3 regions of the Streptomyces sp. NPDC051020 genome follow, and region 2 is predicted to be linked to each of the others. Evidence: riboswitches for the same ligand, from Rfam matches in the RefSeq annotation. Region 2 holds a riboswitch; each other region holds the start of a gene.
What was found. Region 2 has a riboswitch for cobalamin ahead of AB0N06_RS26670 (CbtB domain-containing protein). Riboswitches for the same ligand answer to the same signal wherever they lie in the genome.
Positions count from the first base shown of each region.

Region 1 (4,844 bases), on a different contig from region 2:
TGCCGCGCTCGGTGTCGGCGGTCCAGACGCTGCCACTGAGCCCGTACTCGGAGTCGTTGGCGATCTTCACCGCCTCCGCCTCGTCGCCGTACGGCAGCAGGCAGATGACCGGTCCGAAGATCTCCTCGCGGGCGATGCGCATGGAATTGTCGACGGATCCGAAGAGGGTCGGCTCGACGTACCAGCCGCGTTCCTGGGAGGCCGGACGGCCGCCGCCCGTAAGGACCTTGGCACCTTCCTCCTGACCGATCCGGATGTAGTCGAGGGAGCGCTGCTGCTGGCGCTGCGCGACCAGGGGGCCGAGTTCGGTGGCGGGGTCGAGCGGGTCACCGACCTTCAGCGCACCCGCCGCGGCGGCGAACGCCTCGGCGGTCTCGTCGTAGCGGGAGCGCGGGACGAGGATGCGGGTCTGGGCGACGCACGCCTGGCCGTTGATCATCCAGGCGAACGGGACGATGCCCGCGACGGCCGTGTCCAGATCGGCGTCGGGAAGGATGACAGCGGCGGATTTGCCGCCGAGCTCCAGGGTGACACGGGTGAGGTTCCGGGAGGCGACCTCCATGACCCGGCGGCCCGCCGCGACCGAGCCGGTGAACGACACCTTGTCGACGCCGGGATGCCCGACCAGGTACTCGCTGACCTCACGGTCGGCCGGAAGGATCGACAGCACCCCCTCCGGCAGCCCCGCCTCGGCGGCGATCTCAGCCAGGATGTAGGCGTCCAGCGGGGATTCGGGCGAAACCTTGAGCACGGCGGAGCAGCCGGCCAGCAGGGCGGGCGCGAGCTTGGCGGCGGCGGTGAACTGCGGGACGTTCCACGGCACGACGGCCGCGACCACCCCGACCGGCTCCCGGCGCACCAGCAGCGGCCCGAGAACGCCGTCGCGGCGCTCCTCGTACGGGAAGGTGCGGGCGACGGCGATCGCCGCGTCCCACACCATCATCGCGGCGAGCGCCTGCACCATCACGCTGGAGCTGTACGGAGTTCCGTTCTCGGAGCTGATGACGCGGGCGATCTCCTCGTACCGCACGGCGAACGCGTCCTTGATCCGCGTGACCACCTCGATCCGCTCGTCCAGGGACGCGCGCGGCCAGGGCCCTTCGTCGAAGGCCCGGCGGGCAGCGGTGACGGCCCGGTCCACATCCGCTTCGCAGGCGTGCGGCACCCGGCCGATGACCTGCTCGGTGTGGGGCGATATCACCTCGATGACGCCCTGGCCGAGCGGATCGACCAACTCCCCGCCGATGAACAGTTTTCCGTGTTCCACAAGCTCGGTCATGGCTGCTGCCTCCCGCGACCCGGCACGTACCGACTCCGCACCTGACTTCACACCTGACTCTGTGTCAGAACTGATATCAGTTCCAGTTCCAGGAGTCCACGCATCGGACATCCCCCACGAGACCGGCGTGATCCGAGAGGCGTCGGCGCTCCGCCCTGGCGATCGCTCCATGGCGGGGCTCACAGCATGCCCTCCCCTTCGATCCGCGGCAGCCGGGGGAACTGCGGTCCCTCGCAGACCCGTTGATCCGAAGCCGATAGTCGTCCTGGGCTACTAATGGAACGAGTTCTCGTTACAGTGGGCATGGCGCACCACAGCCGCGGGCCGGGACGGGAGAGGGGAAGCCCCATGACACAGGTGACCGAGCACGGCGGCGGCGTGTGGTCCATCAAGGTGCCGATCCCGGACAACCCGCTCGGCCACACCCTGGTGCATGCTCTCGACACCGACCGCGGGCCGGTCCTCGTCGACACCGGCTGGGACGACCCCGACGCCTGGGACACCCTGGTCGCCGGAGTCGCCGCCGTCGGCGTGGACATCGCCGGCATCCACGGCGTGATCATCACCCACCACCATCCCGACCACCATGGACTCTCCGGACAGGTCCGCGAGGCCTCGGGGGCGTGGATCGCGATGCACGCCGCGGACACCGCGATCGTGCGCCGCACCCGTGAGTCCGAACCCGGCACCTGGCTGACCTACCTCGCGCCGAAGCTCGCCGCGGCCGGCGCACCGGAGGAGCACCTCGCCACGCTGCGCGCCGCCCGCACGAGCGGCCGGACGCGCACGCTCCCCGGACTGCGCCCCGCCCTCCCGGACCGCGAGATCGTCCCCGGCGAACTGCTCGACCTCGCGGGCCGGCGGCTCCGGGCGATCTGGACGCCGGGCCACACCCCCGGCCATGTCTGCCTGCACTTGGAGGAGGACCATCCGGCCGATCTGCCCGGCCGCGGCCGGCTCTTCTCCGGCGACCATCTGCTGCCCGGGATCAGCCCCCACATCGGGCTGTACGAGGACCCGGACGACGCGACGGTCACCGACCCCCTGGGCGACTACCTGGACTCGCTGGAACGCATCGGCCGACTCGGGGTCGCCGAGGTGCTGCCCGCCCACCAGTACGCGTTCGCGGACGCGGCGGGGCGCGTACGGGAACTCCTCGACCATCACGAGGAGCGGCTGACCGGACTGCTCGCCCTGCTCGCCACCCCGTTGACGCCGTGGCAACTGGCCGAGCGGATGGAGTGGAACCGGCCCTGGGAACAGATCCCGTACGGCTCGCGGAACATCGCCGTCTCCGAGGCGGAGGCTCATGTGCGCCGGCTGGTGAAGCTGGGGCGCGCGGAGGCGGTGCCGGGCAGCGGGCCGGTGACGTACGTCGCTGTGTGAGGCAGCCCTCCGCCCGGGGTGAGCAGGCTACGTCCCGGTAGAGTGTGCGAGTCGTCATCATGCCCGTTCAGGGGGAAGCCGGTGCAAATCCGGCACTGACCACGCAACCGTGAGCCGCCGACACAGCGGTGAGTCGGGCTGCCCTGTCCGCGGTCGTGACCGGCTCGCGTCACCGGAACCCCGGTGACCGGCACCGTCGAGGAATACGGGGCCGGAGCCTGGTGCCTGAGTGTGCCTGTGCCCGGTTCCCCACAGGAGAGGCTCAGCCCGCCATGACCGTACGCCGCAGCGCAGCAGCGCTCGCCGCCACCGCCACCGTGCTCAGTGCGGCCGCTGCCCCGGCCGCGGTCGCGGCGCCGTCCCCCTCCCCCACCCCGTCCGTCGCGCTGCCCTCCGGGTTGTACGGCACCAAGGACCCGACGTACGACGGGGTCTGGCGGCAGTCGCTGGCATTCCTCGCCCAGCGCGTCGAGGGGGTCGTGCCCGCCACGAAGTCGGTGGACTGGCTGATCGCCCAGCAGTGTGCGAACGGCGCCTACGCCTCGTACCGCGCCGATGTCTCCAAGCCGTGCGACGCCAAGACCACGCTGGACACCAATGCGACCGCCGCCGCGGTGCAGGCGCTGGCGGAGGTCGGCGGGCACGGCGACATCGTCAACAACGGCGTCCGCTGGCTGAAGTCCATCCAGAACGAGGACGGCGGCTGGGGCTACAACCCGGGCTCCCCCAGCGACGCCAACTCCACCTCGATCGTGATCGGCGCGCTGGCCCGGCAGGGCCAGCGGATCGGCGACATCACGAATCCGGGCGGCAAAACCCCGTACGACGCGCTGCTCGCGCTCGCGATCCCGTGCGGCGGCCCGGACGGCGGCGCGTTCGCGTACCAGCCCGACAAGGCCGGGAAGCTCGCCGCGAACGCGGACGCCACCGCGGCCGCCGTGCTCGGCTCGATGGGCAAGGGGCTGGCCGCCGGAGACAACGCCGTGGTCGAAGGCAAGCCGCCGGCCTGCCGGAAGGGCGACGTCGTCAAGCCGGAGCAGGCCGCCCAGAACGGCGCCTTCTACCTCGCGGGCGCCCTCGCGAAGAACGGCAACCACCTGAACCTGCCGCCGATGCCGGGCGCCGACGACACCACCCCGCAGCCCGACTTCAGCAACACCGCGGACGCCGTCGTCGCCCTGGCCTCCGCCGGCCACAAGAACAAGGCGGCCGGTGCGCTCGGCTGGCTGCAGAAGAACTCCAGGAGCTGGGCCGAGGAGGGCGGCCCCGCCGCCTACGCCCAGCTGGTCCTGGCCGCGCACGCGACCGGCGCCGACGCCCACGACTTCGGCGGCGTCGACCTGGTCCAGGAGCTGAACGCGAGCGGTCCCGCGCCCGCTGCCGTCATCACGCCCAGTGCGACCCCGGACGACTTCTCGGCCGAGGACGGCACCAGCGACGACGCCGGTCTCGGGGTGTGGTGGCTGGTCGGTATCGGCCTCGCCGCCGGTGCGGGCATCGGCTTCCTGATCAGCAGCCGCCGGAAGCCCCAGCAGCCGTGAACCGAGCGGGGAATCGTGCGGGGAATGCGTTCGGCGGACGGGTGGCCGTCGCGCTGCTGCTGGTGCTCGGCGCCGCTCTGACCGTGCTCGGCGCGGGCACCGCTCATGCGGCCGGCTACCGCTACTGGTCGTTCTGGGAGGGCCAGGGGTCCGGCTGGGCCTATGCCACCCAGGGCCCCTCGCTCGTCCGGCCCGCCGACGGGGCGGTGCAGGGCTTCCGGTTCTCCGTGAGCGAGGACTCCCAGGACTCGGCGAAGCCGCGCCGCGCCCCCGACTTCGCGACGGTCTGCGCGGACACCCCCGCCAAGGACGGCACCAAGCGCGTCGCGCTCGTCATCGACCCCGGCACACCGGCGGACGCCCCGGCCGGGGAGACGCCGCCCGCGCTGCGCACCGCCTGCGCGCAGGTCGCCCCCGGGGCGAGCACCGCCGAGGCGCTCGCCTCGGTGGCCAAGCCGCTGCGCTACAGCAGCGACGCCCTGCTCTGCGCGATCACCGGCTACCCCGCCTCGGGCTGCGGCGAGCAGGTCTCCGGCAGCGGGCACACGGCGTCCGCCTCTCCCTCGTCCACCCACCCCGGGAACGGGCGCAGCGGTCCGTCCACCGGGGTGCTCGTCGGGCTCGGTGCCGTCCTGCTG
Region 1 is NZ_JBFBCG010000013.1:41,315-46,158, reverse strand. It holds gene AB0N06_RS09930 (aldehyde dehydrogenase) at 1-1,279, opposite strand, end outside; gene AB0N06_RS09925 (MBL fold metallo-hydrolase) at 1,628-2,665, shown strand; cobalamin riboswitch at 2,697-2,831, shown strand; gene AB0N06_RS09920 (prenyltransferase/squalene oxidase repeat-containing protein) at 2,938-4,206, shown strand; gene AB0N06_RS09915 (SCO2322 family protein) at 4,248-4,844, shown strand, end outside.
Region 1: linked by a shared signal. The riboswitch ahead of AB0N06_RS09920 (prenyltransferase/squalene oxidase repeat-containing protein) and the one ahead of AB0N06_RS26670 (CbtB domain-containing protein) in region 2 are both predicted to bind cobalamin.

Region 2 (4,844 bases):
ACCTATTCCTGTGCAGGCGCGGGCGGTCGGCACCCGCGCCAAAAGTTTGGTGGAATGTTCAACCATAATGAGGTGTTGTGCAAGCTGAAAGCGGGCCGCGCGAACGACTGGATGCATGGCCCGACGGATCTCCCAAGGCCGCAACCGAGGAGGGCAAGTGAACGACACCTATTATGAGTTCGGCACGGCAGCCGATCGCTGGGACCGCGCCCGGATGTTCTTCGAGGCCAAGGAGTACCTGACCGCGGCCCGGATCCTGGCCGGACTGGTCGAGGAAGCGCCGGAGCAGGTCGCGCCGCGGCTGCTGCTGGCCCGCGCCTACTACCACTCGGCGCGGCTCGGCAAGGCCGAGACGGAGCTGCGGGCGGTGCTGGAGCGTGACCCGGTGGAGCACTATGCGCGGCTGATGCTCGGCCGCACCCTGGAGCGGCAGGGCCGGCAGGAGGAGGCGACACCTCATCTGCGGATGGCAGCGGCGATGTCCAGGGACTTCGGGGAGGACGTGAGCAGCTGAGAGCTTCGGGACGGACGCTGTCCGACGGGGAAGCCCCGCCCCTCTTCCCGGCCACTGTGGGTGCAGGCGGTGGGCCCGGTCGGCGTACGCGTGCCGACCGGGCCCACAGTTGTGGTGGGATCGTGTCCACGCGCGTCGGCCTGGGAGGTGCCGCCTGCGCCGGCCGGGGCCGTGATGCGGTGCGTCGCCCCGTGGTGGGCGTCGTCAAGAAGAGCGCACCGACACGCCGGCCGTGTCCCGCTCATCAAGGGATTCGATGTACGCCTGCGGGTGGGCGAGGCGGACCCTGCGCTCCGCACGGTCGGACCGGCCCACTCCCCGTATCAGCGGTACTCGGCCCTGCTACCCACTCCTTCCGACAGCAAGGACTCCGATAATTCCGGTGCGCCGAAGCTCGCCGCCGTGATAGTCCGACGAGTCATGAGAGATCTTCTGACACCTCGACTCGTACTCCACCCGCTGAGTCCCGACGAGGCGGAGAACATAGTGGCCCGCCGTCCGGGGCCGGGCGCCCTATGGGCACCGGAGTACCCCACCGACGGCGACGCGGCCGGGGCAGGGCATTTCTTGGAGCACTGCGCCGACACCGGCAACCCCCAGCCGTTCGGTGCCTACGAGATCCGCCTCCGCCAGGACGGACACGCCATAGGCGGAGTGGGCTTTCACGGCGCTCCGAACGCGGAGGGGCAGGTGACCATCGGCTACGGCCTGACCCCTGCGGCGCGCGGCAAGGGGTACGCCTCCGAGGCGCTGCGGGCGCTGCTGGGGTTCGCCCGCGGCGAGGGCATCGCCGCCGTGAACGGCGATGCCGACCTCGACAACATCGCGTCCCACCACGTCATGGTCGCGGCAGGAATGCGCTTCGTCAGGGCGGACGACCGGCTGAAGCACTTCCTGATCGACTGGTCGGACACGCCGGAGCCATCGGAGCCGTCGGACACAACGCATGCGACGTACGTGACTGAAGCGACCGACGCGACGGACGCCGCATAGACGGCAGAACCCACCGGGGGATCCCGGCGGGTTCTGCCGTCAAACGGCCGACGAGTCGGCCGGCGCCTCAGCTCGCAGCGGCGGCCGGGTGGGACGTGGTACCGCCCCCGGCCGTCACTGCGCCGGCCTTGGGCACCAGCAGCCGCTCGGTCAGATAGCCGAAGACCAGACCGAAAGTGGTCCACAGCGTGGCCTGAACGGCGAGGGTGGCAAGGCGGAACTCCCACAGCAGACTGGCCGGGAAGTCCTTGCCGACCTCGTTGAACGAGGGCAGGAAGGCGTAGGCCAGCCCGATGGCGAGCACATAGGCGGCGGACGCGGCAATGGACGCGTTCCAGTTGCCCAGGCGGGGAGCCAGCCGCTTGCCCAAGATGACGGCAGCGACGGCCAACAGCACGCTGAGGACGACCATCAGGAAGAAGAGGGTGGTGCGTTGGCCGATCGTGTCGGGATTTCCGACAGCCGGCGGATTGGCCGGGTATTTGAGGAACGGCACGACATACACGGTCAGCAGGGCGCCGAACGCGATCAATGCGGCCGTGGCCCTCGGGCCGAACCTGCCGATGCGGCCGAGGGCGTAGCAGAAGACCAGCGCGGCGATGCCGCCGATCGCCACACCGAAGACCAGGACACCGGTGGCGAGACCCGCGGTGGACTGCATGGTACGGCTGACGAGTTCCTCACCGCCGTGCTCGTGGCTGTGAGCCTCTTCGAGCGCGATCGACGCGTCCACCCGGGATTCGCCGAGGAAGTAGGCGACGGCAAGAGCGAGCGCGCCCGCGGCGAGTCCGGCCAGCATGCCGCGGACGAGCAGCGCTCTGACAGATATGGAGTTCATGAGCGGTTCCCCTGAGGTGCGCAGCGTGTCAGTGGCAGGGGAAACCGAGCAGGTGGCGACCGTCGTGGACCCACTCGTGGACACCTTCGCCGGAGATGACGGCGGTGGCACCCTGCTCGGCGCCGACGAAGTACAGCAGAACGAGCATGAGAATGCCGAAGAAGACCGCCCACGGGGCAATGGCCTTCAGCGAGATGGGGGTGATGGCGGGTGTGGCGACGGTTGCGGGGGCAGCAGTCTGTGCCATGGCAGAACCTCCTGAGGGAACACGCGTCCCGATCGTGGTGCCTGAGACGACAGTGCCGGGTCTGACTTCCCGCAGAGGTACGGGTTCACAGTGGCGCGACCGTGCCGGATTCTCACCGGACTTCCGTCACACCGTCGTCATGTTCGTCGCGACCATACCGCCTGCGGGCACGCGCCGCCATGGCGCCGACTGCGGGGCCGGGAGGCCCGGATGCCATGGTGTGCTTACCCGAAAGGCCACAGTTCAGGGAGGTGACACCGATGTTGACGGTGCAAGTGATGTTGATCTCACCGGCGCTCAATGCGGCGCTGCGTGAAGCCCGTTTCGACGGCGACGCCCCGCTCGACGCGTCCGGTGTCCGGCGGGCGCGTGCGGCCGCTGCCGCGGTGCCTCCAGCCGATCGTCGGGTGTGCGGAGCGGACGAGCGGTGCGTCGGGACCGCCGAGACGTTGGGGCTGCGGTCCGAGCCCGAACCGGTCCTCCGCGGCTGGGACTTGGGGCGCTGGAGCGGGCAGCGGCTGGCGGAGGTGAGCGAGGCCGAGCCGGAGGCGGTGTCGGCCTGGCTGTCCGACCCTTCGGCGGCACCGCATGGCGGCGAGTCGCTACTGGACCTGTGTGCGCGAGTGGGCGGCTGGCTGGACTCGTTGCATCGGGACGGCGCCGGGGACGGCCGCCTGATCGCTGTGGTCGAACCCGCGGTAGTGCGCGCCGCGATCGTGCATGCGCTGGGCCTTCCGCCGCAGGTGTTCTGGCGGTTGGACGTCGCCCCGTTGACACTGACCGAGCTCAGCGGCCGGTCCGGCCGCTGGAACCTGCGCTGCGGGCGGTCCCTGAGCACCGGAACCGACGCCCCGTGACCCGGCGTCGTCCTCCACCGCCGGACCGGCCCGCCCTGCCGGTGACGTCAGGCCACAGCATCCCCCGACGACCGGTCGGCCTGTCCGAATTCGTCGACGGTGCGACCGAAGCGGTCGTGGAGGCGGAGCCCAGGTAGGTGCAGGCCCCGCGAGGTTCGCCACCTGTGGCAGGAAAACCACGATCGGAGTGCGGCGCAGCCGCCGTCCCGCTGGACGAAAGAACACCGCACCGAACCGCAACGGCCCTGCCACCCGTGCATCGTTGGGTCGACCTTTCGTCTGCGGTGACCAGCAGAGCGGACAGACGGTGGGCGGGCGAGCCATCTCCGTGACGAACCGCGGAATCCCACCCTTCCCCTCTGCGGCGGGGCCTGCCCGTGGGTCCGGCCACATCCCCCTACCGCTCGAGCAATGTTGACAAATGGTACGTAAAATGGCCAAGGCGTTCGAATCCACCTTCTCTTCGGAAGGGCGACCGACGATGACCGATCAAACGCAGGTGAACCGGCCCGAGACCACCCGCCCACAATCCGAGGCCACGCACGGAGCAGGACTGCACGGCGGAAACCGCAGAACGGAACCTGGGTCGCGGGGCCGAACCACGATCGCCGATGGCGTGGTGGCGAAGATCGCCGGGCTGGCGGCCCGGGGAGTGCCCGGAGTCCAGGGCATGGGAGGGGGATTCGCCCGCGGTATGGGCGCTGTGAGGGAACGGGTGCCCGGAGCGGGTGGTCAGTCCGTCACCAGCGGTGTCAAGGTCGAGGTCGGCGAGGTCCAGACGGCGGTCGACCTGTCGATCGTCGTCGAATACGGATACGCGATCGTCGAGCTCACGGGGGAGGTCCGGACCGAGGTGATCGCCGCCATCGAGCGGATGACCGGTCTGGAGGTCGTGGAGGTCAACATCTTGGTGAGCGACGTGAAGCTGCCCGAGGAGGAAGAGGAACAGCAGGTGCTGGAGAGGCGGGTCGCGTAGCGGTTCGCCGGACCGGATGGCGCCTGGTCGAGGGGGTCCACCGGCCGTGTCGTCGGCCTGAAACCCCGGCTGTCCGACGAGCTGTCCGGGCCCCAGCCGGCCACTGCCCGGCGGCCCGGGACGGCAGCACGAGCGACAGCAGTCGTCGGCGACGCGGAGTTACGCCGTCCGGCGCATACTCGAAGGTGGGCCTGAAAGATTGGGGGACGCAATGATCGTCCTCGGAGCCATTCTGCTCGTGCTCGGCATGGTTGCCGGGGTTTCCTTCTTGTCGACCATCGGCGTCGCCCTCGTGCTGATCGGTGCGGTCCTCTGGATTCTCGGTGCTGTCGGCCACGGGATCGGTGGGCGGCGCCACTACTGGTGAGAGCCGGAAAACGCATCGCCCGGTGAGCTCACCGGCACTTCGTAGGTGCAGC
Region 2 is NZ_JBFBCG010000056.1:15,319-20,162, reverse strand. It holds gene AB0N06_RS26685 (tetratricopeptide repeat protein) at 158-514, shown strand; gene AB0N06_RS26680 (GNAT family N-acetyltransferase) at 935-1,507, shown strand; gene AB0N06_RS26675 (CbtA family protein) at 1,575-2,345, opposite strand; gene AB0N06_RS26670 (CbtB domain-containing protein) at 2,374-2,592, opposite strand; adenosylcobalamin (AdoCbl) riboswitch at 2,596-2,744, opposite strand; gene AB0N06_RS26665 (histidine phosphatase family protein) at 2,871-3,449, shown strand; gene AB0N06_RS26660 (Asp23/Gls24 family envelope stress response protein) at 3,931-4,425, shown strand; gene AB0N06_RS26655 (DUF6131 family protein) at 4,637-4,792, shown strand.

Region 3 (4,844 bases), on a different contig from region 2:
GCCACGGGTGATCGTTGGCGAATCGGTTCGCCGCAAGGCGTAACCGGCAGATCGGGAGTCAGTTACTTCGGCATCGGGACCGTGCGTTCCACCGTCCCGGGAATCGGTAGAACCTGCATGAAATGCGCGACCTGCACGACCTAGCGAAGAGGAAGATCATGAGCGCGATCCACCCCCAGATCACCGACGTTCTCACGAACACCTTCAAGGTGCCGGCCGCCGAGATCCTTCCGGGTTCCACGATGGACAGCCTGGAGATGGACTCCCTCGCCGTCGCCGAGTTCGCCGTCATCATCAAGGAGACGCTGGGGGTCGAGGCCGACTCCGGCAAGCTCTACAAGGACGCCACCCTCGCCGACATCACGACGTTCATCGATGCCGTGGTGAGCGGCGACCCCGCGATGAGCAACGCCCGATGAACAGGCCTGCCGTCGCCGTCACCGGCCTGGGGATGATCACCCCGGTCGGCAACGACACCGACACCACCTGGCACGGGGTGTGCGCCGGGGTCTCACCGGCCCGCACCGTCCCCGAGCTCGAAGGCTGCGCGATCGACTTCGCGTGCACGGTCTCCGGTTTCGATCTGGACGACGCGGTCGGCGGCCGTGCGGCCTTCCGGATGGGGAGGTACGTCAAATTCGCCGTCCTCGCCGCGCGGGAAGCGGTCGCGGACGCCGGACTGGACCCGGCCGACTGGGACGGCAGCCGGGTCGCCGTGGTCGTCGGCACCAGCAGCGGAGGATCCGCGGGCCTGACCGAACAGGCCGTCGCCCTCGACCGGCGCGGGCCGGGGGCCACGTCGCCGGCGGGGATCCTCCTCACCATTCCGAACATGCCCGCGGCGGAGATCGCCATCCGGATGGGGGCGACCGGTCCCAGCCTGGCGCCGTGCACCGCCTGTTCCTCCGGGGTCACCGCGCTCTCCGTCGCCCGGGACCTGCTGGTCACCGGGCAATGCGACCTCGCCATCGCCGGAGCCACCGAGTCGATCGTCTTCCCGGTCGCCATGACCGGATTCGCGCGGTCCGGTGCCGCCGCCACGAGGGACGGCGACCCGGGCCGCCTCTGCCGGCCGTTCGCGGCTGATCGTGCCGGCCTGGTCATGGGCGAGGGCGCCGCCGTCATGGTGCTGGAACGGGCGGATGACGCACGGGCCCGGGCAGCGGTTCCGCGGGCGCTGCTCGCCGGGACAGGCGCCACCACCGACGCCCACCATCCCACCAGTCCGCACCCGTCCGGCGCCGTCGCCCGGGCCGCGGTAGAGGCCGCGCTGCGCGACGCGGACTGGGCGGCCGCGGACGTCGAACACGTCAACGCGCACGGCACGTCGACACCGCTGGGCGACGCCATCGAAGCCGCTCTCATCAGCCGGGCCTACCCGCACCGGCCACCCGTCACCGCCCCCAAGGGGGTACTGGGCCACTGCATGGGGGCCGCCGGAGCCATCGAGGCGGGGCTGACGATCCTCACGCTGCAGCGCGGGGTCGTACCGCCGATCGCCAACCTGGACGCCCCGGCGCCCGAGTTCGACATCGACTGCGTCACCCGACAGCCCCGCCACCGGCCCGTCCGGCGCGCCGTGAGCCACTCCTTCGGGTTCGGCGGCCACAACGCCGTGGTCGCCCTCCAGAGTCCGTAGGCAGGGGCAGACATGACGGTACGGTACGGCCGGGACGCCTTTGGCCCCACCGCACCGCCGACGAGCCGCGCGGGGCCGCGTGATAGCTTGCCGAAGCCAGTCAAACTCCACGTAGGGGTCAGGGAATCCGGTGCGAATCCGGAGCTGACGCGCAGCGGTGAGGGGGACGGGCGGGGCCACGGCCACTGGGACATCCACGGTTGTCCTGGGAAGGCGTCCCGTCCGAAGGAACCCGAGTCCGAAGACCTGCTGGCACCTGTCGCCCGGTACCGGGCGACAGCACTTCGTACAGTGGGCTCCGCGCATGGGCCCTGAGACGCAGAGGGACTCCGTGCCGTCCATAGCCAGCCCCGCCCGCACCGCCGCCCTGCTCCCGGCGGCACTCCTCCTGCTGACCGCGTGCGGCGGAGGGACCGACAACTCCGCGGCCAAGTCAGCTGGTGGCGAAGGCTATCCGGTGACGCTCAGGAACTGTGGTCGCACCGTCACCGTCGAAGCCGCACCGCACCACGCCGTCTCCGTCGACCAGGGATCGACGGAGATCCTGCTCTCCCTCGGCCTCGCCGACCGGCTGGCGGCCACAGCCACCTGGACCGACCCGGTGATGAAGGGGCTGGAGAAGGCCAACGCGAAGGTGCCACGCCTCTCGGAGAACCGGCCGTCGTCGGAGAAGGTCCTCGACCAGGAACCCGACTTCGTCAGCGCCTCGTTCGAATCGACCCTCGCCAAGGGCGGCGTCGCCCCCCGCGAACAGTTCGAGGAGCTCGGTGTCCCCACCTACGTGTCGCCCGCCGACTGCACCGGCAAGGACAACAGCGGCGGCGGCGACGGAGCGCGTACCGAAGCACTGACCATGGACAGCGTCTACGGCGAAGTGCGCGACCTGGCCGCCGTGTTCGGCGTTCAGCAGCGCGGCGACGAGCTCGTCGCCCGGCTGCGGGAGCGGGTGAAGAAGGCCACCGACGGCATCGACGCCTCCCACGCCACTCTCCTCTACTGGTTCTCCGACTCCAAGGCCCCGTACCTGGCTGGCTGTTGCGGTGCACCCGGCGTCATCACCAGGGAGCTCGGAGCGAAGAACGTCTTCGACGACACCCATGAGGAATGGCCGCAGATCAGCTGGGAGACCGTCGCCGACCGCAACCCCGACGTCCTGGTCATCGGCGATCTGACGCGCAGGGCACAGACCGCCGAGAGCGCCGCGAAGAAGATCGAGTTCCTGGAGTCCAATCCCGCGACGAAGAACATGGACGCCGTCAAGCACAAGCGGTACGTGCTGCTCAGCGGCCAGGCCATGAATCCGTCCATCCGGACGGTCGAGGGTCTGGAACAGGTCGCCGCCGGGTTGCGGACGTTCGGGCTCGCCGGGTGACGGACACCGAACGGGTCGCAGCGGTACGTACGGAGCAGGCACCCGGAACCGATGGGCACCGCAGGGCCGGTGGCGCACGGGGGCTGCGCGACGGTGTGCTGTGGACCACGGGCCTCGCCCTGCTCGCGCTGTCCGTCGCCATCGCCGTCACCATCGGCCCCGCCCGGATCTCCGTCGCCGACGTCTGGTCCGCGGTGGCCGCCCACCTCGGGGTGGGCGAATCGCGGCTCACCCCTGTCCGGGACGGCATCATCTGGAACCTGCGCATGCCCCGTACCCTGCTCGCCGCCGTGTGCGGCGCCGGACTCGCGGTGTGCGGCACGGTCATGCAGTCCCTGCTCCGCAATCCGCTCGCCGACCCGTTCGTCCTCGGCGTCTCCTCCGGGGCGTCGACGGGTGCCGTCGTGGTCGTCGTCCTCGGGGTGGGCGGGGGAGCGGTGTCGATCTCGACCGGGGCGTTCATCGGGGCACTCTGCTCGTTCGCCCTGGTGCTGCTGCTCAGTCATACCCTCGGCGGTACGACGGACCGGGTCGTCCTCTCCGGCGTCGCGGCCATGCAGCTGTTCTCCGCGCTGACCTCCTTCGTGGTGATGACCGCGGCCGACGCCGAGCAGACCCGAGGCGTGCTGTTCTGGTTGCTCGGCTCGCTCAGCGGGGTCGGCTGGACCGATGTGTGGGTCTGTTTCCCCGTGCTCGTCGTGACCCTGCTGATCTCGCTGGGCCACGCCCGAACGCTCGACGCCTTCGCCTTCGGTCAGGACGCGGCCGCCGCCCTGGGAGTCGATGTCGGCCGCACCCGGATCGTGCTGCTCTGCACGACCGCGCTGCTGACCGCCGCGCTCGTCAGCTCGGCGGGTGCCATCGGCTTCGTCGGGCTCGTGCTGCCGCATGCCGCCCGGGCGCTCACCGGCTCCGGGCACCGGCAGCTGCTGCCGGTCACCGCGCTGGCCGGGGCGGTGTTCCTCGTCTGGGTCGACACGCTCGCCCGGACCGTCCTCGATCCGCAGGAGGTGCCGGTGGGCGTCGTCACCGCCCTCATCGGCGTACCCGCGTTCGTTCTGGTCCTCTACCGAACCCGGAGGACCACATGACATCCATCGGTACCACCGCAGGTCTGCGTGCCCAGCGAGTCTCCCGCGAGGCGGGCGGCCGTCTTGTCCTCGACGGGGTCTCCCTCGTCTCTCCGCCCGGCGCGACCGTCGGACTCCTCGGCCCCAACGGGTCGGGCAAGTCCACGCTGCTCCGGGTGCTCGCGGGGGTCCTCGCGCCGGCGGCGGGCGTGGTGACGCTCGACGGCGAACCGCTCGCCGCGATCGGCCGGCGCACTGTCGCGCAGCGGGTCGCCGTGGTCGACCAGCATGCCGACACCCAGGTCGAGCTGCGCGTCCGGGACGTCGTGGGGCTCGGCCGCATTCCGCACCTCCGCGCCTGGTCGGCGCCCAACCGCGCGGACGAAGACGCGGTATGCGAGGCACTGGAACGCACGGGACTGGCCGAACGCAGCGACCAGGCCTGGCACACGCTCTCCGGGGGCGAGCGCCAGCGTGTCCAGATCGCCCGCGCACTGGCGCAGCAGCCGCGTGAACTGCTGCTGGACGAGCCGACGAACCATCTCGACATCCAGCACCAGCTGGAGCTGTTGTCCCTGGTCACCTCGCTGCCCGTCACCGGCGTCATCGCCCTGCACGACCTCAATCTGGCCGCGATGTTCTGCGACCGGATCGTCGTCATGAAGGAGGGGCGGGTGGTGGCCGCCGGCACCCCGGCGGACGTCATCACCGAGGAACTCATCTCGGATGTGTACCGGGTACGGTCGGTGGTCACCGAGGACGG
Region 3 is NZ_JBFBCG010000057.1:38,830-43,673, reverse strand. It holds partial or broken gene AB0N06_RS27020 (acyl-CoA dehydrogenase) at 1-43, shown strand, start outside; gene AB0N06_RS27015 (acyl carrier protein) at 159-419, shown strand; gene AB0N06_RS27010 (beta-ketoacyl-[acyl-carrier-protein] synthase family protein) at 416-1,639, shown strand; cobalamin riboswitch at 1,720-1,908, shown strand; gene AB0N06_RS27005 (ABC transporter substrate-binding protein) at 1,971-3,011, shown strand; gene AB0N06_RS27000 (iron chelate uptake ABC transporter family permease subunit) at 3,095-4,102, shown strand; gene AB0N06_RS26995 (ABC transporter ATP-binding protein) at 4,099-4,844, shown strand, end outside.
Region 3: linked by a shared signal. The riboswitch ahead of AB0N06_RS27005 (ABC transporter substrate-binding protein) and the one ahead of AB0N06_RS26670 (CbtB domain-containing protein) in region 2 are both predicted to bind cobalamin.